One region of the Luteimonas soli genome, then DNA from elsewhere that is predicted to be linked to it. Evidence: predicted binding sites of a transcription regulator. Region 1 holds the regulator's gene; the other holds the start of a gene.
The links. The regulator sigma-54, encoded in region 1, starts transcription at its own class of promoters, with help from an activator protein. The targets are predictions, from matches to a motif close to TGGCACGNGCNTTGC.

Region 1 (10,358 bases):
AGCTTGGGGTCCAGCCCCATCGCGCCGACTTCCGACAGCCATTCGGGCAGGCTGGCCAGGTCGCCGTGGCGGTTGCGCACGTCGATGCCGACCGCCAGCTTGCGCGGCGCGCTGTCGCCTTCGGTGACGCTGCGCACGAAGCTGCCCAGCAGTTCGGCCGGCAGGTTGTCGACGCAATAGAAGCCGAGGTCCTCGAAGGTCTTCAGCGCCACCGACTTGCCGCTGCCCGACAGCCCGCTGACGACCAGCAGGAGGGGCTTGCCGTCGTTTTCCGTCGCCTCGCTCATGGCGTCCCGCGCTCCAGGAAGTGGGAATGCCGGGCCATGAACGCCGCCGCCGGGTCGACGCCCTTCGCGCGCAGGATGTGCATGCGCGTGGCCGCCTCGGTCAGCACCGCCAGGTTGCGGCCCGGCATCACTTCCAGGGTGATCAGCGGTACGTCCAGGTCCAGTACGCGGCGCTGGCCGAGGTCGCCGGTCAGGCGCTCCATGCCGTCGCCGCTGGCCGGTTGCGGTTCCAGTTGCGGCCGCGTGAGGTGGACGACCAGGCGCAGGTACTTGTTCCGCTTCACCGCGGTGTCGCCGAACATCTCGCGGATGTTGAGCACGCCCAGGCCGCGCAGCTCCAGCAGGTCCTGCAGCAATTCAGGGCAGGTGCCGTCGAGTACGTCCGGCGCGATCTGGGTGAACTCCGGCGCGTCGTCGGCGACCAGGCGGTGGCCGCGCGAGAGCAGCTCGAGCGCCAGTTCGCTCTTGCCCGAGCCGGACTCCCCGGTGATCAACACGCCGATCGAATAGATCTCCATGAACACCCCGTGCAGGGTCACCCGCGGCGCCAGCTTGCGCGCCAGGTGGTACTGCAGGTGGTTGAGCAGTTCATGGCCGCGGCGCGGCGAACCCCACAGCGGCGTGCCCGATTCCTCGGCCGCTTCCACCAGGTCGTCGGGGCAGCGCTGGTCCTTGCTGATCACCATCGCCAGCGGCCGGTAGCGCATCAGCCGCTCGATGATTTCCCAGCGCTGGCGCGAGTCGAGCGAGTCCAGCCAGGACAGCTCCTCGGTGCCGAGGATCTGCACCTTGTTCGGATAGATGGTGTTGAGGTAGCCGGCCAGCGACGGCCGGCGGGCCACCGTGTCGACCGCCTCGAGCACCCGCGATTCGCCCTGCTGGCCGCCGATCCAGTGCAGCCCCAGGCGCTCGCGCATCTGTTCGAACAGGTCGGCGGCTGTGATGCTGGCGTTCATCACGGCCTGACCGTCATCGTCGGCAGCGGCTTGCCGAACAACCGGCTGCGCAGCGCATCGAGGTCGGGGGCATCGCGCAGCGCGTCGCGGAAACCGTCGCTGGAGAAGCGTTCGGCCAGTTCCGACAGGATCTCCAGGTACTGCTGCGACGAGTGCTCCGGCACGCTCATCGCGAACACCAGGTCGACCGGCGCATGGTCGCGGGCGCCGAAATCGATCGGGTGTTCGAGCCTCAGGAACGCGCCACGCGCGGTGGAAAAGGCGTTGCTGCGGGCGTGCGGGATGGCCACGCCATGGCCGATCGCGGTGCTGCCCAGCGATTCTCGCTCGCGCAGCGCGGCGCCGATGGCGGCGGTCATGGCCGGCGAGGCGTCCGTGAGCAGGCGCGCGGCGGCGTCGAGGACCCGGTCGCGGTCGCCCGGTTCGGTCAGCATCACGATGCGCTCGGCGGTGAGCAGGTCGGCAAGCGGCATGGGACCGGACCGGGCGGATGGGTCAGGTGAATTCGCCGCTGCGCGCGATGCTCTCGCCGCGGCGGTAGTTGTCCACCATCTTCTGCTTGTGCTTGAGCAGCAGCCGGTCGAGCTTGTCGGCCAGCAGGTCGATCGCTGCGTACATGTCGACGGCGCTGGCGTCGGCGTGGAGGATCTGGCCGGAGAGGTTGATCGTCGCCTCCGCGCGGTGGTTGGGCTTGTCGAGGCCGAGCTGGGTGCGGATCTCGAAGGGCTGATCGAAATGCCGCGACAGGCGCTCGAACTTGCTCTCGACATAGTCGCGCAGGGCCGCGGTCACCTTGATCTCATGGCCGTGGATATCGATACGCATTCGCCACCTCCTGGATTTTCCGGCGGATCGTGCCGGGTACCCCAGCATCGCCCGAACGATGCATTCAAGGGATAAAAACAGGTTAACCCAGCGTGCCGGCGGCGGGAAGGTTCAGGCTGCGCCCCGCGGCGCTCAGGCGACCCGGATGCGCTCGTGCGAGGAGGGGATGTTGAGCAGTTCGCGGTACTTGGCCACCGTGCGCCGCGCCACCGGGACGCCCGCGGTCTTCAGGGTCTCGGCCAGGCGCGCGTCCGACAGCGGCTTGCGCGGGTTTTCGGCCTCGATCAGGCGCTTGATCATTTCCTGGATGGCGATGCTCGACGCCTCGCCGCCGCCCTCGGTGCCGATGCCCGAGGCGAAGAAGGCGCGCAGCGGGATCGTCCCGCGCGGCGTGCGCACGTATTTGCGCGAGATCGCGCGGGAGATCGTCGATTCGTGCAGCCCGACCTCGGCCGCCACCTCGCGCAGGGTCAGCGGACGCAGGGCCTGGGGGCCGAACTCCAGGAACCCGGACTGCTGCCGGACCAGGCACTGCACCACCTTGAGCAGGGTTTCGCCGCGCTGGGCCAGGTTCTTGAGCAGCCAGCGCGCCTCCTGCAGGCGGCCGCGCAGGTAGCCGGCGTCGCTGGCGCCGGCGTGCCCGATCATCTGCTCGTAGCCGCGGTGGATGGTCAGCCGCGGCAGGCGCTCGTTGGCCAGCGCCACGCGCCACATGCCCTGCTGGCGCGTGATCACGCAGTCGGGCGTGACGTAGGTGTTGGCCGGCAGGTCGCCGATCTGCGCGCCGGGGCGCGGGTCGAGCGAGCGCAGCAGCGCCAGTGCCTGTTCGGCCTGCTCCAGGTCGCAGCCGAGCTCGGTGGCGACGCCTTCGATGCCGATCCTGGGCAGCCGGTCGATGTGGTCGACGGCGATGCGCCGCGCCAGCGTGCGCCCGGGGGTGTCGTCGGGCAGGTTGTCGAGCTGCAGCACCAGGCATTCGCCCAGGTCGCGCGCGCCCACGCCGACCGGGTCCAGGCGCTGGACCTGGTGCAGCACGGGCAGCACCTCGTCCGCGGTGCACTGGATCTCCGGCAGCAGCGATTGGGCGATCGCATCGAGCGGTTCGCGCAGGTAGCCGTCGTCGTCGATCGCGTCGATCAGCATCAGGCCGATGCGGCGGTCGCGCTCGGACATCTGGGTCAGGTGCAGCTGCCACGACAGGTGGTCCTGGAGGGAGTCGGTCTGCACCATGCGCTCGGCGGCATCGCCGTCGTCGTCGCCGCTCCAGCCGCGCGACTCCTGCCACGCCTCGCCGGCGGGGTTCCAGTCGTCTTCGCGGAATTCGGCGTCCTTCGCGTCGCCCTCGCCGGCGTCCTTCGCCTCGCCGCTGCCGTCGGTCACCTGCAGCGGCTCGGATTCGTCCCAGTCCAGCAGCGGGTTGCTCTCGACCGCGTCGTTGATCTCGGCCTCGAGCTCCAGCGCCGAAAGCTGCAGCAGGTGCAGCGCCTGGCGCAGCTGCGGCGTCAGGACGAGCTGTTGGCCCAGCGATGTCTGGAGGCGTGGTTTCATCTTCCCCTGCAGCGCTCCCCGCGCGACCGTGGCAAAACGGCGTACGGCTACAGGCGGAACGAATCCCCCAGGTAGACGCGACGCACGTCCGGATTGGCCAGCAGCGCGTCCGGAGCCCCCTGCGCGAGCACGCCGCCTTCACTGAGGATATACGCCCGGTCGCAAATGCCCAAGGTCTCGCGGACGTTGTGGTCGGTGATCAGCACGCCGATGCCGCGGTTCTTGAGGTGGCGGACGATGCGCTGGATCTCGCCGACCGAAATCGGGTCGACGCCGGCGAAGGGCTCGTCGAGCAGCATCAGGCGCGGATTGGCGGCCAGGGCGCGGGCGATCTCGACCCGGCGCCGCTCGCCGCCGGACAGGCTGGCGCCGATCTGCTCGGACACGTGGCCGACCTGCAGTTCGTCCATCAGGCTGGCCAGTTCGCTCTCGCGCGCGTTGCGGTCGAGGTCTTCGCGCAGCTCCAGCACCAGGCGGATGTTGTCGGCGACGCTGAGCTTGCGGAACACCGACGGCTCCTGCGGCAGGTAGCCGACGCCCAGGCGGGCGCGGGTGTACATCGGCTCGGCGGTGATGTCGCGGCCGTCGAGCACGATCTCGCCGGCGTCGGCCGGGACCAGGCCGACGATCATGTAGAAGCAGGTGGTCTTGCCGGCGCCGTTCGGGCCGAGCAGGCCGACGACCTCGCCGGCATCGAGCGTCAGGCCGAAGTCGCGCACGACCTCGCGCGAGCGGTAGCGCTTGCGCAGTCCCTTGGCGACCAGCATTACTCGTCGTCCTGCTTCGGCGGTTCGGCGTCGCCGGCCTTGTTGTCGGCGCCGGCCGGGGCCTTGTTCTTGGGCTCGAAGGTCATGTTGACGCGCCCGCCGCCGGCCGCGGCGCCACTCTGCACCTGGCCGGTCGCCATGTTGTAGACGATGCGCTCGCCGGAGATGCTGCCGCGCCCGGGCTGCTTGACCACGGCGTTGCCGCTGAATACCACGGTGTCCCGGTTCTGGTCGTAGTCGATCTGCGCCGCGGTGGCATTCATCCAGCCGCCGTCGTCCATCTGCTGTTTCATCTTCACCGGCGAACCGGTGAGCTTGATCACCTGCTGGCCGCCGCCGCGGCGGACATCGGCCTTCGCCGACTGGATGTCGAGCGTGCCCTGGGTGATGTGGACGTTGCCGGACAGGATGCACGGCTTGGACTCGTCGACCGAACAGTCGGAGCTGTTGGCAGTGACGTTCATGCGCTGGTTGCGATCCGAGGACTTGGCCCAGGCCCCGCCCGCGACCACGCAAGCCAGTGCGGCGAGGAGCGGCAGCGTGCTAGCGGCGCGTCGGTTCATAGCTCATGTTGACCTTGGAAAGGAGTTCGATGCGGTTGGTGGCCAGGTCGGCCCGCATCCCGGTGCCCTGCATTGTAGAGGCGGGGCTGGTGACGGTCACCAGAACGGGCGATCTGGCTTCGTCCTTGTCGGGGAATACGTTCAGTTGTTCGGTCTTCATCACGGTCGGGCGCGGGTCCGACGGCGGACTGGTGGCCTCCACGTCGCCGCGCAGGCGCACCTCGCTGTTGTCCGCGGCGACCCAGCCGGTCTTCGATCGCAGCTCCCAGCGCTCGCCTTCCGCATCGGGAATCAGGAACAGCGGCGTGGCGATCGACAGCGTCTTGTCGTCGGGGCTGCGGGTGAGCTCGGGCGCGCGCATGGTGAATGCTTCCTTGCCCTGCTTGTCGAGCGCGACCAGTTCGAAGTCGTGCAGCACGTAGTCCGGGCGCGCGGTGGCAGTGGTCGTGGCGGGCGGCTCGGCGCGCTGGCGCCAGGCCGACCAGCCGGTGACGATGGCCGCGGCGAGCAGGACGAGGGTCAGGACGCCGCGCCAGCTCATGGCGCGTCCACCGCGGCCAGCAGCGCGTCCACGTGACCCTGCGCCGACAGCAGCAGGTCGCACAGTTCACGCGCCGCGCCTTCACCGCCGCGCGCCGCGGTGCGCCAGTGCGCGCGTTCGAGCGTCCATGCGTGGGCGCTGGCCGGCGCGACCGCCAGGCCGACCGCGCGCATGATCCGGATGTCGGGCAGGTCATCGCCCATGAAGGACACCTGCTCCAGGCCGATGCCCAGTTCGGTCGCCAGGCCTTCGACGCAGGCGAGCTTGTCGCCGACGCCCACGCACGAACGCACGCCCAGGTCGCGCGCGCGGTGCGCGGCGGCGGCGCTGTTGCGCGCGGTGACGAAGGCGACCTCGATGCCGGACTTGCGCAGCAGTGCCAGGCCCTGTCCGTCGACCACGCTGAAGGCCTTGGCCTCGCGCCCGTCGGCGTCGAACCACAGCCGCCCGTCGGTCAGCGTGCCGTCGACGTCGAAGCACGCCAGGCGGATCTTCGCAGCGCGGTCGATGATGTCGGCGGGGATGTCCTGGTTCGGCATGCGGTTGGCTTCGTGTCCGTGTTCTGGTGTCGTGCGATGCGATGGCAGGGTTTGCCACGCGGTCCAAGCTGTTCGAATCCGGAGTCCCCGGCCTCCGGCCCTTAAACCACCCGCGCCCGCAACAGGTCGTGAATGTTCAGCGCGCCAACGACGCGGCGTTCGTCGTCGAGGACCGGCAGCATGGTGATCTTGCGGTCCTCCATGAGCCGCGCTGCCTCGCTCGCCAGCGCATCGGCTTCGATCGCGACCGGGGACCGCGTCATCACGTCGGCGATGCGCGCGCGATGCACGTCGATGGCCGGATCGGCCAGCGTGCGGCGCAGGTCGCCGTCGGTGTAGAGGCCGAGCAGGCGGCCGTCGCCGTCGACGATCGCGGTCATGCCCAGGCGCTTGCGGCTCATTTCCAGCAGCGCATCGGCCAGCGAGGCGTCGGCGGCAACGTGTGGCACTTCGTCGCCGGCGTGCATGACGTCGCGGATGTGCAGCAGCAGGCGCCGGCCCAGCGCACCGGCCGGATGCGAACGGGCGAAGTCGTCGGAGGTGAAGCCGCGCGCTTCCAGCAGCGCCACCGCCAGCGCGTCGCCCATCGCCATCGAGGCGGTGGTGCTGGAGGTCGGGGCCAGGTGCAGCGGGCAGGCTTCGGCCGGCACGCTCACGTCCAGGTGCACGTCGGCTTCGCGCGCCAGCGTCGATTGTTCGCGCCCGGTCATCGCCACCAGCGGGTTGCCCTGGCGCTTGAGTACCGGCAGCAGCATCAGGATCTCGTCGGATTCGCCGGAGTACGACAGCGCGAGCACCACGTCGGCGTCGGTGATCATGCCCAAGTCGCCGTGTCCGGCCTCGCCCGGATGCACGTAGAACGCCGGGGTGCCGGTGGAGGCGAAGGTGGCGGCGATCTTGCGCGCCACGTGCCCGGACTTGCCCATGCCGATGCAGACCACGCGGCCGCGGCAGGCGAGCAGCAGCCGGCAGGCGCGGGAGAAGTCGCCGTTGAGCCGGGCGCCGACCGCGTCCAGGCCGCGGGCCTCGGTGTCGAGGACGCGGCGGCCGCTGGCGGCCAGCGCTGCATCGTCGATGGAAGGTGTTGCGCTGTCGGCCATATCGAAGCCGGGGCCTTTCCGTTAGGCTAATCGGCTCATTTTATGCGCTTCGCGGCGCAAAAGCCCGTTTGGGCCAGCCGCGGCCGGCGACCTGCTCATGCAGGCTTCACGAGGATTTCCGCGTTGGACACCAATACCATCCAGCAACTGATCGAACAGGGCCTGCCCGGCGCGCGCGTCGCGGTGCGTGGCGACGACGGCGTGCACTTCGAGGCGCTGGTCGTCTCCGACGCCTTCCGGGGCAAGCTGCCGCTGGCCCGGCACAGGCTGGTCTACGCCACCCTCGGCGAGTTGATGGGCGGCGAGATCCATGCGCTGGCGCTGCGCACGTTGACTCCGGAAGAACATGCTCCCCAGCAAGGCGGGGCGGAAGGCTGATGCAGAAGATCATCGTCAGCGGCGGCATCGCGCTCGAAGGCGAGGTCGCCGTTTCGGGCGCCAAGAATGCCGTGCTGCCGATCCTGTGCGCGACCCTGCTGGCGGACGAGCCGGTCTCCATCGCCAACGTGCCTGACCTGCACGACGTCAAGACCACGCTGCGCCTGCTGGCCGAACTGGGCGCCGGGATCATCGTCGCGGACGGCGCCGACCTGCAGGTCGATCCGCGCACCGTGCGCAGCCACGTCGCGCCCTACGAACTGGTCAAGACCATGCGCGCCTCGGTGCTGGTGCTCGGCCCGCTGCTGGCCAGGTATGGCGCGGCGGAAGTCTCGCTGCCCGGCGGCTGCGCGATCGGCTCGCGCCCGGTCGACCTGCACATCAAGGCGCTCGAAGCGCTGGGCGCGCGGATCACCGTCGAGCACGGCTTCATCAAGGCCAGCGCGCCGCGCCTGCGCGGCGGCAAGGTGGCCTTCGACATCGTCAGCGTCGGCGCCACCGAAAACGTGCTGATGGCCGCGACCCTGGCCGAAGGCACCACGGTCATCGAGAACGCCGCGAAGGAACCTGAAATCGTCGACCTGGCCGATTGCCTGGTGGCGCTGGGCGCGGACATCGAAGGCGCTGGTACCGCGCGCATCGTCGTGCACGGCGTGGAGCGCCTGCACGGCGGCCGCCACCGCGTCGTCGCCGACCGCATCGAGACCGGCACCTTCCTCGTGGCCGCCGCGATGACCGGCGGCTGCGTCACCGCCACCCACGCGCGCCCCGGCACCCTCGACGCGGTGCTCGACAAGCTGGTCGAAGCCGGCGCCGACGTCGGCAGCCGCGGCGACAGCATCACCGTCGACATGCGCGGGCGCCGGCCGAAGGCGGTCGACATCGTCACCGCGCCGCATCCCGGCTTCCCCACCGACATGCAGGCGCAGTTCATGGCCATGAACTGCATCGCCGAAGGCGTCGGCGTGATCGACGAGACGATCTTCGAGAACCGCTTCATGCACGTGCAGGAACTGGTGCGCCTGGGCGCCGAGATCCACGTCGAAGGCAACCGCGCCACCGTGACCGGCGTGCCCACGCTCAGCGGCGCCCCGGTGATGGCGACCGACCTGCGTGCCTCGGCCTCGCTGATCCTCGCCGGCCTGGTCGCCGAGGGCGAGACCGTCATCGACCGCATCTACCACCTCGACCGCGGCTACGAGAACATCGAGCGCAAGCTGTCGGGGCTGGGCGCGAAGATCCGGCGCGTCGACTGATGCAACCCGCCGGCCGGCCACCGGGACTCCCGCTGCGGCGCAAGCTGCTGTTCGGCGCGCTCGCGCTGCTGGTCCTGTACTCGGGTTACGCGTGGTATGCCGGCCTGGCGTTCACGGCCGGGATCGAAACGCAGGACATGGACTGGAACGGCGACGGCCGCGTGTCAACGCAGGAAACGCTGCAGTCCTGGTACGCGGTCACCGTGCGCACCACGCAGGAGGGCGCACGCCGATGCCAGAGTTTCCACTGGCGCGGGCAGGAGGACGGGGAACCGATCCGCGTCGATTGCACGACGAGTTTCGAAAAAGCCGACTGAATCGACGACTGTAGGGTGGGTCTTGACCCGCCTGCGTCCGCGCGTGGAATGGCGGGTCAAGACCCGCCCTACGACGTTGAATCCGCTCCTGCTTCTGAATATCTGGACGCCACGGGCGCCCTTCGGGTTTGCGGTTTGGGCGGTTGGATCTTCAGGGGCTTGAGCAAGAGCTCCAACCGCCAACGCGCGCTGGCGTGCTACTGCACCGACTGGATCCGCAAATCGATCTCGTCCTTGCCATCCTTGCGCTGCAGGATGCGCGCAGGCACCGGGATCCCGTCGACGACCCAGGCGATGGTTTCCTTGTTGCCATCGCGGTTCGACACCTTGGTTGCCGTGTGTGTCTTGCCGCCGATGGTGATCTCGTCCTTGCCGGCGACCTTGTAGGTCATCGACTTGACCCGGCCGTCGTCGACCATGCGGTAGTCGAGCGGCTCGCCCGCCTGGACGTCGCGTGCGAGTTCGAGGTTGAGCAGCAGGGCGTCGACGTCGCCTGCCTGCAGCTTCACCGGGCCGGCGCGCTCGGGCTTGACGTCGCCGCTCCACGTGGCCACGCCCTTGTCCCAGTCGTAGGTCGCCTTCTTGTCGGTCTTCTTGATCAGCAGCAGCGACGAGTCCGTGCCCGAAAGTGGCCGCCACTCGCCGTCGTGGTCCTCGAAAACCGTGCTCTGGTCGAGCTTGATGGCGCCGCTGCCGATGCTCAGCGTGTACTTCCAGCGATCGTTGCCTTGCGATTCGAGCGTCATCTTGCCGGTGCCGTTCAGGCCCATGTAACTGGCCTGGTAGTTGGCGGTGAACGGTTCGACTGCGAGCGCGGGCGTGCTGGCGAACAGCAGCAGCGCGGCTGCGGACAGGAGGGGCTTGTTCATGCGGAAGGCCTTCATCATTGGGTTCCCCGGTATTCGATCAGTCGGAGGTCGATGCCATCACGGCCATCTTCGCGTTGCAGCATGCGCACCGGCGTGGGGACGCCGTTGACGACCCAGAAGATGGTCTCATCGTTGCCGCCGTTGACGCGTGAAACGCGCATCGCGCTGTAGCTCAGCCCGCCGACCTCGACCGTCTCGGTCTCGTCGGCCACCTGGTAGATGTGGTCGCGGACGCGGCCGCCGTCGACGAAGCGGTACTGCAGGCGCGCGCCGGGGCGTGCGTCGCGGATCACTGCCAGGTTGATCAGCAGGCCGCTCATGTCGCCGTCCTGCAGTGCGATGGGTTGGGTGCGTTCCTCCTTGATGCTGCCCTGCCACTGCGCGGTGTGCGTGTCCCAGTCGTAGACGCCGT
Region 2 (10,358 bases), 740 kb from region 1:
CGACGCCGATGCCGCCCTGGCGCTGCTGTCGCAGGCGGCCGAAGAGGCCCCCGACGACGCGCAGATCCGCTACGCGCTGGGCTTCGCGCACCTGAAGAAGGGCCACCTGGCGTTCGCCGAGCAGGCCTTCCGCGGCGCGCTGGAGAAGATGCCCTCGGCACGCGGCGTGCGCGCGCTGCTGGCCGACCTGCTGCGCCGGCAGGGTCGCCCGCAGGAGGCCGCCGACGAGCTCGCGCCGCTGCTCGAAGGCGACGACACCACGCCCGCGCTGCGTCGCCTCGCCGGCGAGCTGGAGCTGCTGGCCGGCCGCCCCGAGCGCGCGCTGCCGCAGCTGCGCCTGGCGCTGGCCGCGCAGCCCGACGACACGCGCATGCTCCAGGCGCTGTACGAAGCGTTGCGCCGCAGCGGCGACCGCGAGCAGGCGCGCAGCGTGTTCGAGGCCGCGCTGGCGACGTCGCCGCAGGTGGCGGCGCTGTGGCAGGCGCGGCTGGCGGTGGAAGACGCCGCCGACCCGCTTGCACTCGACGTCGCCGGCCGCTGGCTGGCGCAGATGCCCGAGTCGGTGCCGGCGCTGGAGGCGAACATGGCGCTGCTTGGCATGCGCCGCGATGGTGAGGGCGCCGAGGCGATGGCCCGGCGCATCGTCGCGCTCGTGCCCGGGCACCGCAGCGCGCAGATGCGCATCGTCGACCGGCTGGTGGCGCGCGATCCCGACGCCGCGTTCGCCCACATCCAGTCGCTGATGTCGCAGACGCAGGCGCTTGAGGCGCAGTACGAACTGCGCGATTGGCTTGCCCACACCCAGCTGCGGGCCGGGCACCGGGAAGCGGCGATCGCGGGCTGGGTCGGACTGCACGCCGATGCCGCTCCGCGCAGCCTGCCCCTGCCGGAGCCCACCGCGCCGGCCCCGGCCCTGCCGCCGATCGTCGAGCCGGCCGCGGACGCACCCGCCGTCGCCTTCCTCGCCGGCGCGCCCGGTTCGGGCGTCGAGCGCTTGGCCGCGATCCTGGCCGGCGCGCTGCCGGCCTTCCGCGGCGACCGCTTCATCCATGGGCGCTCGCCGGAAGACCTGCTGCAGAACTTCAACACCACCGCGAAGCTGGCCGCGGGCGAGCTGGATCCGGCCGCGGTTGCCGCCGACTGGCGCGACCAGCTGCCGGCGCGCGGCGTGGCCAACGGCGAGGTGGTCGACTGGCTGATGTGGTGGGACAACGCGCTGCTGCCGATGCTGCGCACGCAGCTTTCGCACGCGCGCGTGCTGATCGCCGTGCGCGATCCGCGCGATATGCTGCTGGACTGGATCGCGTTCCGCGCGCCGCTGATGCTGCAGGTCGAGTCGCCGCTGCAGATGGCGCAGTGGCTGGCGCGCCACCTGGAGCACGTCGCGGTGCTGCACGAGGGATCCCCGATCATCTACGCGCTGCTCAAGCTCGACGAGATCCACGACGACCCGGCCGCGGTCGCGACGATGCTGGGCGAGGCGCTCAACGCGAACCTGCCCGCGCCGCCGGCGGACATCTTCGGCCCGTCGCACTTCGAAGCCGGTCGCTGGCGCGAGTTTTCCGGCGTGCTGGCCGACGCCTTCGCCGCGCTCACGCCGGTCGCACGGCGCCTGGGCTATCCCGAAACCTGATCCGAGGAGGCACGCGATGCGCATCCACAGCAGCAGTTTCGACAGCAACGGCCCGATCCCGGCGGAGTACGCGCTCGGTGCGCCAGGCGGCTTCGGCGGCAACCGCAACCCGCAGCTGGCCTGGGACGACGTGCCTGCAGGCGCCCGCTCGTTCGCGCTGCTGTGCATCGACGCCGACGCGCCCACCGATCCGTCGCTGGCCGGCAGGGACGATGTCGAAATCCCGGTCGCGCACCCGCGCGGCGAGTTCATCCACTGGGCGATGGCCGACATCCCCGCCGACGTGCGCGGGATCGCCGCCGGCAGCTGCAGCGACGGCGTCGACAAGGGCGGCAAGCGCGCACCCGGCGGCCCGGCGGGCGCGCGCCAGGGGTTGAACGACTACACCGGCTGGTTCGCGGGCGACGCCGAACTGGGGGGAGATTACTTCGGCTACGACGGCCCGTACCCGCCGCCGAACGACCTGCGCATGCACCGCTATTTCTTCCGCCTGTTCGCGCTTGATGTCGACAGGCTCGACCTGCCCGAACGCTTCACCGCCGGCGACGTGTTCCGCGCCATGCACGGCCACGTGCTGGCCGAAGCCGCGGTGCACGGAAACTATTCGCTGCATCCGGACAACGCCGCCGCGTAACGCAACGGCGTTGTCCGTAGGATGGGTAGAGCGCAGCGAAACCCATCGTCTCGTATCCAGCGCACAGGGAACCGATGGGTTTCGCCTTCGGCTCTACCCATCCTACGCATGCCTATCGCGTGAGCTCCGACTCCACCACCATGTCGAGCACGTAGGCGATCGACGACGCATCCGCCGGCACCGGCCCGGGCTTGTCGAACTTCTTCAGCCGCAGCACCTTGCGCTCGCCCTGGCGGAACTCGAAGCCCTCGATGTCGCCGTAGAACGCCTCCCATTCGCCGGGCGGCTGCTTCACGCCGTTGTCGTCGTAGCGGATCTCGCGCACCTGCAGGCACTTGTAGTCCGGCATCATCGGGTGGTGGCAGTCGATGCGCTGCGGCGCGACCTCCATGAACACTGTTTCGCCTTCGCCGCCATGGCGGGTTTCGGCCGTGGCCTCGCCCGTCCACGTCGTGGTGCTGCCGTCGGCCGCGACCAGTCGCAGTCGCGGCGGCGTGTCTTCCTCGAAGTGCACCTCCTGCGGCTGCGCCAGCAGCGTTGCGATGGCCGAGTCGGCGTCCATCAGCGGAGGCTCGCAGGCCATCTGCGTGGACATCATCTGGCCGATCTCCAGCTTGCCGCCGTCGCCCACGGCGTAGCTTGCGCCCTGGCCGTTGCAGCCGCCGGACACCGACACGCGGCCGTCGGCAAACGTGAGCGTCAGCACGTGGTCGCCGCCCGGAAACAACGCATCGATGCGCCCGCCGCCTGCGTCGGTGGCCGATGCCAGCCGCCAGTGGTAGCCGGCGAGCGTGGCGCTGTCGGCGACGTACGGGGCGCTCGTGTCCGCGGGCGGAGGTGTCGGGCCGGTCGGCGTGGGCGCGGGTGGGCCTTGCGTGCAGGCCGCCAGGGCCAGCGCGACGGGAAGCAATAGCGTCGTCTTGTTCATGCCGGGGACTCCTTTGGGAAGGCCTGCAAACGCACGGGCGCGCAGGACGGGGTCGACGCTCGGCCGGCGGGCGCGGTGGCCGCCGGCACCGGCAACAACAGCGCCGAAGCAGCCCCTCACGCGCAGCCTGCAGGCGCAACACCAGTCACGCCGCCACGAATCATGTCATGACGACTGCTGCACGGCAGGGGCGGCAGTCGCCGCATCGGCGCCGCCCGGCAGCGGCAACCCCACCTTCCTGCGGAACGCCATGAAGCGCGGGTCATCGTGGTATGGCCGCAGCAGCGGGTCGCCGAACAGGGTGAGCATCATGGTGAGGTCGTACTGTGCCGCGCCGCGTTCCAGCCACTGGAACATTTCGTCCGGCTGCCGGCGCACGGCGTACAGCTGGGCAACGGTGTACGGCGCGGCCTTGCCGTACTGGTCGATGTAGGCCTGCAGTGCGGCATCGGCGACGGCGCGATCGTTGCCGAGTTGTTGCGCCAGCGCCAGCGCTGCTGCTTTCAGGTCCGGATCGATTTCCTGTCCGGCCTCGCGCAGCGCGGTGGCCGCGTCGCCGCGTTCGATCGCGAAGGCGCTGAGCGCGGCATGCGCGTAGGGTAACTCCGGATCCAGCGCCAACGCCTGGTGCACCGCTTGTTCGGCCTCGGCAAGTTGTCCGCTGTAATCCAGCACCAGGGCGGCTTGCAGGTGGTTGGAAGGGTCGTCCGGCGCCATCGCCACCGCCTTGCGCGCGGCTTGCCCGGCGCCGGTGATGTCCCCATGCGCTACCAGCGCAGTCGCCAGCTGCATATGGTTGCGGGGGTTGTCCGGCTCCAGGTCCAGCTGCTTGCGCAGGGCAGCATCCGCGGCGTCGAATTGCCCCAGTTGCTGCAGGGCGTTGCCCATCAACCCGTACCAGTCGCCGCGCAGCGGGTCACTGGCGATGGCCTTGCGGAACAGCGGCAGCGCCGCTTGCGGTTGGCCGGCATTCTTCAACTTGTCGGCAAGTATCACCATCGTCATGCCGTCGTTCGGTGCCATTGCCAGTGCCTTGCGCGCCTCCGCCAGCGCGCCGGCCGGGTCATGGTCCAGGTAATCAAGAAAACTGCTGCGCAGCCCATGCACGAACGCCGATTCCGGCGCCAGCGTGGCCGCACGCTCCAGCGCGGCGCGGGCCTCGGCCAGTATCCGTTGCCGTTCCGCGCCCCCCAGGAACGAGGTACCCAGGACGAGCTTGACCTGGGCCATCGCGCCCCAGGCATAGGCGTATTCGGGGTCGAGTTCGACCGCCCGCTCCATCAGCGCGATGGCCTGCTCGAAGTCCGTCCGGGTCTGGCGCCGTGACTGCTCGCGGCCCTGCAGCAGCAGTTGATACGCATCGACATTGCCGCTGGGCGGCTTCTGCCGATCGATCAACGAAGTGCCGAGCAGCTTGATCTTCAGTGCGTCCGCCACCGCCCGGCCGATCTCGCTCTGGATCGCGAACACGTCCTGCAGCGGCCGGTCATAGGCCTGCGACCACAGCGCGCTGCCGTCGCTGGCGCGGATCAGACTCGCCGTCACCCGCAGCGTGTCGCCCTGCTGGCGCACCGAGCCGGTGACCAGGTTCGCCACGCCCAGCGCCGCGCCGATCTGCGCCGGCGAGTCCTTCGAATCGCGGAACTTGAAGCTGGAGTATTTGCCGATCACCTTGAGATCGGCCAGTTGGGTCAGCGCGGTGATCAGTTCCTCGGACAGTCCGTCCGAGAAGTACGCCTGCTCCGGGTCACCGCTTTCGTTGGTGAACGGCAGCACCGCGACCGACTTCGCCGGCACTTTGGCGAGTTCGGCGGCAACGGCCTTCGCGTCGGACCGGTCGGCCACGCTGGTGGCGTCGCGCCGCAACACGAAGGTGTTGGTGACCAGCAGTACCACCGCGACGGCGAGCACGCCGATGATCCAGAAATCCAGCTTGCGGCCGGTACTGTGCGTGATCGAGTCGCCCGGTGCGACCTCCGATTCGCGCTTCAGGCCCTGTGGCGTGAATTCGTAGAACCACGCGAACGCGATCCAGAACGGGAAACCGATGCAACAGGCGATCACGAACCAGCGCGTCCCCCAGTCCGGCATGCCGAACGCCGGCCCCAGCTGCGCGATGCCCTGCGCCAGCGCCCACGCCGCGCCGATGTAAAGCACGCCCGCGCGCAGCACGTTGCGGCGCTTGAGTTCGGCGAAGAAGCCGCCGGAGGCGCGGCTGGCCGCTGCCGGTTCGCCCTGACCTGCTTCCATCCGCGGCCCCCCAGTGCGCTATCCGGAACTCCAACGCAGGTACCCCCGCCAGGCGGCCAGCATCGCTTGCCTCAGACCGTTGCCGGCAACCACAGCAACAGCGCCGCGCCCAGCGCCACGCGGTACACGGCGAACGCGGTGAAGCGGTGCGACTGGATGTAGCGCAGCAGCCATTTGACCGAGATGAAGGCGGTGATCGCCGAGGCGACGAAGGCGACGGCCAGTGCGGTCCAGTCCTCGTTCGCCGCCTCGCCGCTGCCGATCACGTCGACCAGCTCGTAGGCGGTGGCCGCGAACATGGTCGGGATGCCGACCAGGAACGCGAACTCGGTTGCCGCCACCCGGCTGGTGGTGCCGAACAGCAGCGCCACGAAGATCGTCGCCGCCGAGCGCGAGGTGCCCGGGAACACGCCCGCCACCACCTGCGCGATGCCGACCAGGATCGCCACCGTCCAGCTGATCGCTGTGCGCTCGCCCAGCGCCTGCGCGCGCTTGGCCGCGAAGTGCTCGGCGGCCACCATCCACACGCCGCCGAGGATCAGTGCCCAGGCGATCGGCTGGACCCGGTCCGGCAGCTCGAAACCCAGCTGCTTGACGACCACCCCCAGCACGCAGGTCACGCCGAAGGCGACCCCGAGCTTGAGCGCGTAGTCGCGCGCCTGCGCCGGGTCCAGCGTGATGCCGGCCGGATCGTGCGTGGCCGGGGCGCGCCGGCCGAAAAAGCCCATCGCCAGGTCCCACAGCCGCTGCCGGTAGATCAGCGCGATGGCGAGGATGGCGCCAGCCTGGATCGAGATGTTGAACAGGTCGCTGCGGTGGCCCAGCCAGTGCTGGGCGATCAGCAGGTGCCCGGTGCTGGAGATCGGCAGGAACTCGGTGATGCCTTCGATGATGCCAAGCAGCAGGGCGGCGAGCAGGTCGGTCACGGCGGGCCAGGGGTGGAGGCAGGCGGGACAGGATACGGGAGCGCCGCCAGGTTCCGGCCGTCACTCGCCGTAGGATGGGTAGAGCGAAGCGAAACCCATCATCCCGCGCATCTGGGCATGCCGATGGGTTTCGCTTCGCTCTACCCATCCTACGTAGCTCCGAGCAGCCGAAGATCTGCATCAATTTGGTGCTAATGGCGAACAGATCGCACCAACAAGGTGCAAAAGGATCAAATTCATCCCTTGTTTCTCAACAAAATCAACAGCTTGCAATCCATCCCGCCTTGGCACGCCACTTGCAATATCCAAGGCAACCTCCCAGCCGGCCACCCGCCATGTCCATCGAAAACATCGAAAAACTCATCGCCGACCATCGCGTCGAATTCGTCGACCTGCGCTTCTCCGACATGCGCGGCGTGCAGCACCACGTCACGTTCCCGAAGTCGATCATCGAGCCGGGCCTGTTCGAGGACGGCAAGATGTTCGACGGCTCCTCGATAGGCGGCTGGCGCGGCATCCACCAGTCCGACATGGTGCTGCTGCCCGACCCGGACACCGCCTTCCTCGATCCGTTCACCGCCGATCCCACGCTCGTGCTGACCTGCGACGTGCTCGACCCGACCACGATGCAGGCCTACACCCGCGACCCGCGCGGCATCGCGCGCCGCGCCGAGGCGTTCCTCAAGTCCAGCGGCATCGCCGAACAGGCGTTCTTCGGCCCGGAGCCGGAGTTCTTCATCTTCGACTCGGTGCGCTACGCCAACGAGATGGGCCACACCTTCTTCCACATCGATTCGGAAGAGGCGCACTGGAACTCCTCGCGCGAGTACGCCGGCGGCAACACCGGCTACCGGCCGGGCATCAAGGGCGGCTACTTCCCGGTCGCGCCGCTCGATTCGCTGCACGACATCCGCGCCGAGATGTGCAAGACGCTCGAGGCGGTCGGCATCGAGGTGGAAGTGCACCACCACGAGGTCGCCAACGCCGGCCAGTGCGAGATCGGCACCAAGTTCAACTCGCTGGTGAAGAAGGCCGACGAGCTGCTGACCACCAAGTACGTGATCAAGAACGTCGCCCACCGCAACGGCAAGACCGCGACCTTCATGCCCAAGCCGATCGTCGGCGACAACGGCAGCGGCATGCACGTGCACCAGTCGCTGGCCAAGGGCGGGGTGAACCTGTTCAACGGCGACGGCTACGGCGGCCTGAGCCAGACCGCGCTGTGGTACATCGGCGGCATCTTCAAGCACGCGCGTGCGATCAATGCCTTCGCCAACTCCACCACCAACTCCTACAAGCGCCTGGTGCCGGGCTTCGAGGCGCCGGTGATGCTGGCGTACTCGGCGTCGAACCGCTCGGCGAGCTGCCGCATCCCGTACGTCGCCAACCCCAAGGCGCGCCGCATCGAAGTGCGCTTCCCGGACCCGATGAACTCCGGCTACCTGATCTTCACCGCGCTGATGATGGCCGGCCTGGACGGCATCAAGAACCAGATCGACCCGGGCGGCCCCAGCGACAAGGACCTGTACGACCTGCCGCCGGAAGAAGAGAAGAACATCCCGACCGTGTGCCACTCGCTCGACCAGGCGCTCGAAGCCCTCGACGCCGACCGCGAGTTCCTCAAGGCCGGCGGCGTGATGACCGACGACTTCATCGACGCCTACATCGGGTTGAAGATGAAGGAAGTCACGGCGTTCCGCGCCGCGACGCATCCGCTCGAGTACCAGATGTACTACGCGATCTAGGCAAAGGCGGGAATGGGGAACAGGGAATGGGGAATGCGAGATGCGTTCCCCGTTTCATTGCACCTCGTACACGCACCCGTAGGAGCGGCGGAAGCCGCGAGCCCTTGCCGTTGCCCCTCCCCCTGCGAAGGCAGGGGGAGGCTGGGAGGGGGTGCCCACGTCTCAGACGATGCCAACGACAGGCTCTTGCAGGAGCGGCGCGAGCCGCGAGCTTTCCCCGCGGCCGCCGACGAGCTCGCGGCTTCCGCCGCTCCTACAAACGCTTTTCGATCCGGATTCACCGCGTGGTTGCAATCAGCCCGCCCGCGCGCTGCAATGCCCCCATGCCGATCCGACGCCTGACCCTCCTCGCCCTGCTGGCCATCGCGCTGTCGGCCTGCAGCCACGCCCCGCCGCGCAATCCGATGGCGCAGTGGGTGCCGTCGCCGAACTTCGACGAGCGGCGCCCGGTCATCATCGTCGTGCACTACACCGAGCAGGAATCGGTCGAGCAGAGCCTGCACACGCTGCGTACGCGCAACAGCGGCGGGCCGGTCAGCTCGCACTACCTGGTCGGTGACGACGGCGCGATCTACCAGCTGGTCGCCGATGCCCACCGCGCCTGGCACGCCGGCGGCGGGCGCTGGGGCACGATCACCGACCTCAATTCGGCCTCGATTGGCATCGAGATCGACAACGACGGCCGCGAGCCCTTCACCGAGCCGCAGGTGCAGGCGGTGCTGCGCCTGCTCGACGACCTCACCGCGCGCCTGCGTATCCCGCGCACGCAGGTGATCGGGCACTCGGACCTTGCGCCCACGCGCAAGATCGACCCGGGTCCGCTGTTCCCATGGAAGCGGCTGGCCGAAGCCGGCTTCGGGATCTGGCCGGCGGACGACGCGCCGCCGGCGCCGGAAGGCTTCGATGCGATGCGTGCGCTGCGGCTGGTGGGCTACGACACCACGGATCCCGAAGCCGTGGTCCGTGCGTTCCGGCTGCACTTCCGTGGTGACGCGCAGACGGTCCTGGACGAAGAGGACCTGCGGATCCTGCATGCGCTGACGCTGCCGGACGGGGCGGGGCTGCTGGCGCCGATGCCCGCGGACCGCTGATCGAGCCTGCCAGGCGCTTGCCTGGTGGCCAAGATTCCAAAAGCGGTGCCTCTAGAACACCATAGTCGGTGCCTCTGTTGGCCAGCGACCGCACAGACTATGCGCTTTAGAATGCCAGCTTACCTAGAATCCCATATAAATCATGCGTTTACCGTGGTCAAAGGGCTGGGTTGAAACTGCATAGTTTGTACGGGCTCCGCCGCATGAGGCACGCCGCCGCTTCAGCCATGCCCTGCTCGGAGGCTCTCGTGGTAAATGAAACTAGAGCATCGCAAGTGCTGCAGCACTCCGATGGTCAGTCGAACTTCGCGTCAGAACGCGATCCTTGAACGGCGACCATCTTGGGCCGCTTACGACCCAAAGCGGACATCGCTGGCTCCAAGTCTCCGTCGCGGTCGACTGATTCTCGTGATCAACGCTTCGACCGCATACCTAGAAGCGGTACAGGAGCCGACCCTGGAGCAGCTGGCCGGCGAGCCCCCCCTCAGTGACTGCCGACGAACTCCTATTGCGGAAGGCACCGAGATCGGTGTCCGGAGACCATCGCTGGGCACAGTCGATTCAGCCAGCGGCGTCTGCTGCTGGTTCACAGCGGAACCAGCGCATAGCCTTGCTGCTGCAGCGTGATGATGCTGGTCAACGCCGAAAGCGATATTGCGATGCTGGGTGCCAGCGAGTTGCTGTCCAGCTGCCGGGAGTGCAAGGCCTGGCCGCACACGAACATTTGCACTCCCGCCGCCGACAGTTGCGCGATCAGCCCGAGGTTCGGGTTAGCGACCCCATGGCGGACGCGGTACGCGGGATCAGCCAGCGCTGAATCCGTTGCTCCTTCGCTGAGCAGCACGACGAAGTCCAACTGCTTCTTCGTCACTCCGCTTGCCTTGAGCAGGTTGACGGCGCGCGCGACCCGCTCCAAGCCCGGATCCGTCGCAGCGGGTGAAGCCGGCGCCACGGTCAGGCTGAATACCGCCCGCCGGCGCATTTTCGGGTCGGGTTGGTGGGCGGCGTCCGGCAGGACGATCGCTTTGCCATGCATGGCGATAGTGTGGGCGGGAGACGTCGCCGGCGTCGCCGCCTGCGCGAAGTAGGTCATGCCCGCCAGCACCAGGCCCAATAGCAAGGATGTGCCCCGCATCAGCGCGGTCCGAGCA

Region 2: a site for sigma-54 is predicted at 6,657-6,671, ahead of glnA (type I glutamate--ammonia ligase). Genes of this name have one in related genera too.

Annotation. Positions count from the first base shown of each region.
Region 1 covers NZ_JBHRYA010000007.1:1,084,041-1,094,398, forward strand. Annotated here, with positions in the region: gene rapZ (RNase adapter RapZ) at 1-287, opposite strand, end outside; gene hprK (HPr(Ser) kinase/phosphatase) at 284-1,243, opposite strand; gene ACFONC_RS12365 (PTS sugar transporter subunit IIA) at 1,243-1,716, opposite strand; gene hpf (ribosome hibernation-promoting factor, HPF/YfiA family) at 1,739-2,068, opposite strand; gene ACFONC_RS12375 (RNA polymerase factor sigma-54) at 2,201-3,616, opposite strand; gene lptB (LPS export ABC transporter ATP-binding protein) at 3,664-4,383, opposite strand; gene lptA (lipopolysaccharide transport periplasmic protein LptA) at 4,383-4,946, opposite strand; gene lptC (LPS export ABC transporter periplasmic protein LptC) at 4,927-5,487, opposite strand; gene ACFONC_RS12395 (KdsC family phosphatase) at 5,484-6,026, opposite strand; gene ACFONC_RS12400 (KpsF/GutQ family sugar-phosphate isomerase) at 6,128-7,126, opposite strand; gene ACFONC_RS12405 (BolA family protein) at 7,250-7,504, shown strand; gene murA (UDP-N-acetylglucosamine 1-carboxyvinyltransferase) at 7,504-8,760, shown strand; gene ACFONC_RS12415 (EF-hand domain-containing protein) at 8,760-9,077, shown strand; gene ACFONC_RS12420 (DUF3108 domain-containing protein) at 9,275-9,946, opposite strand; gene ACFONC_RS12425 (DUF3108 domain-containing protein) at 9,961-10,358, opposite strand, start outside.
Region 2 covers NZ_JBHRYA010000007.1:341,869-352,226, forward strand. Annotated here, with positions in the region: gene ACFONC_RS08970 (tetratricopeptide repeat protein) at 1-1,633, shown strand, start outside; gene ACFONC_RS08975 (YbhB/YbcL family Raf kinase inhibitor-like protein) at 1,650-2,267, shown strand; gene ACFONC_RS08980 (DUF4377 domain-containing protein) at 2,380-3,195, opposite strand; gene ACFONC_RS08985 (tetratricopeptide repeat protein) at 3,361-5,445, opposite strand; gene ACFONC_RS08990 (undecaprenyl-diphosphate phosphatase) at 5,517-6,371, opposite strand; gene glnA (type I glutamate--ammonia ligase) at 6,707-8,116, shown strand; gene ACFONC_RS09000 (N-acetylmuramoyl-L-alanine amidase) at 8,440-9,207, shown strand; gene ACFONC_RS09005 (DsrE family protein) at 9,794-10,342, opposite strand; gene dsbG (thiol:disulfide interchange protein DsbG) at 10,342-10,358, opposite strand, start outside.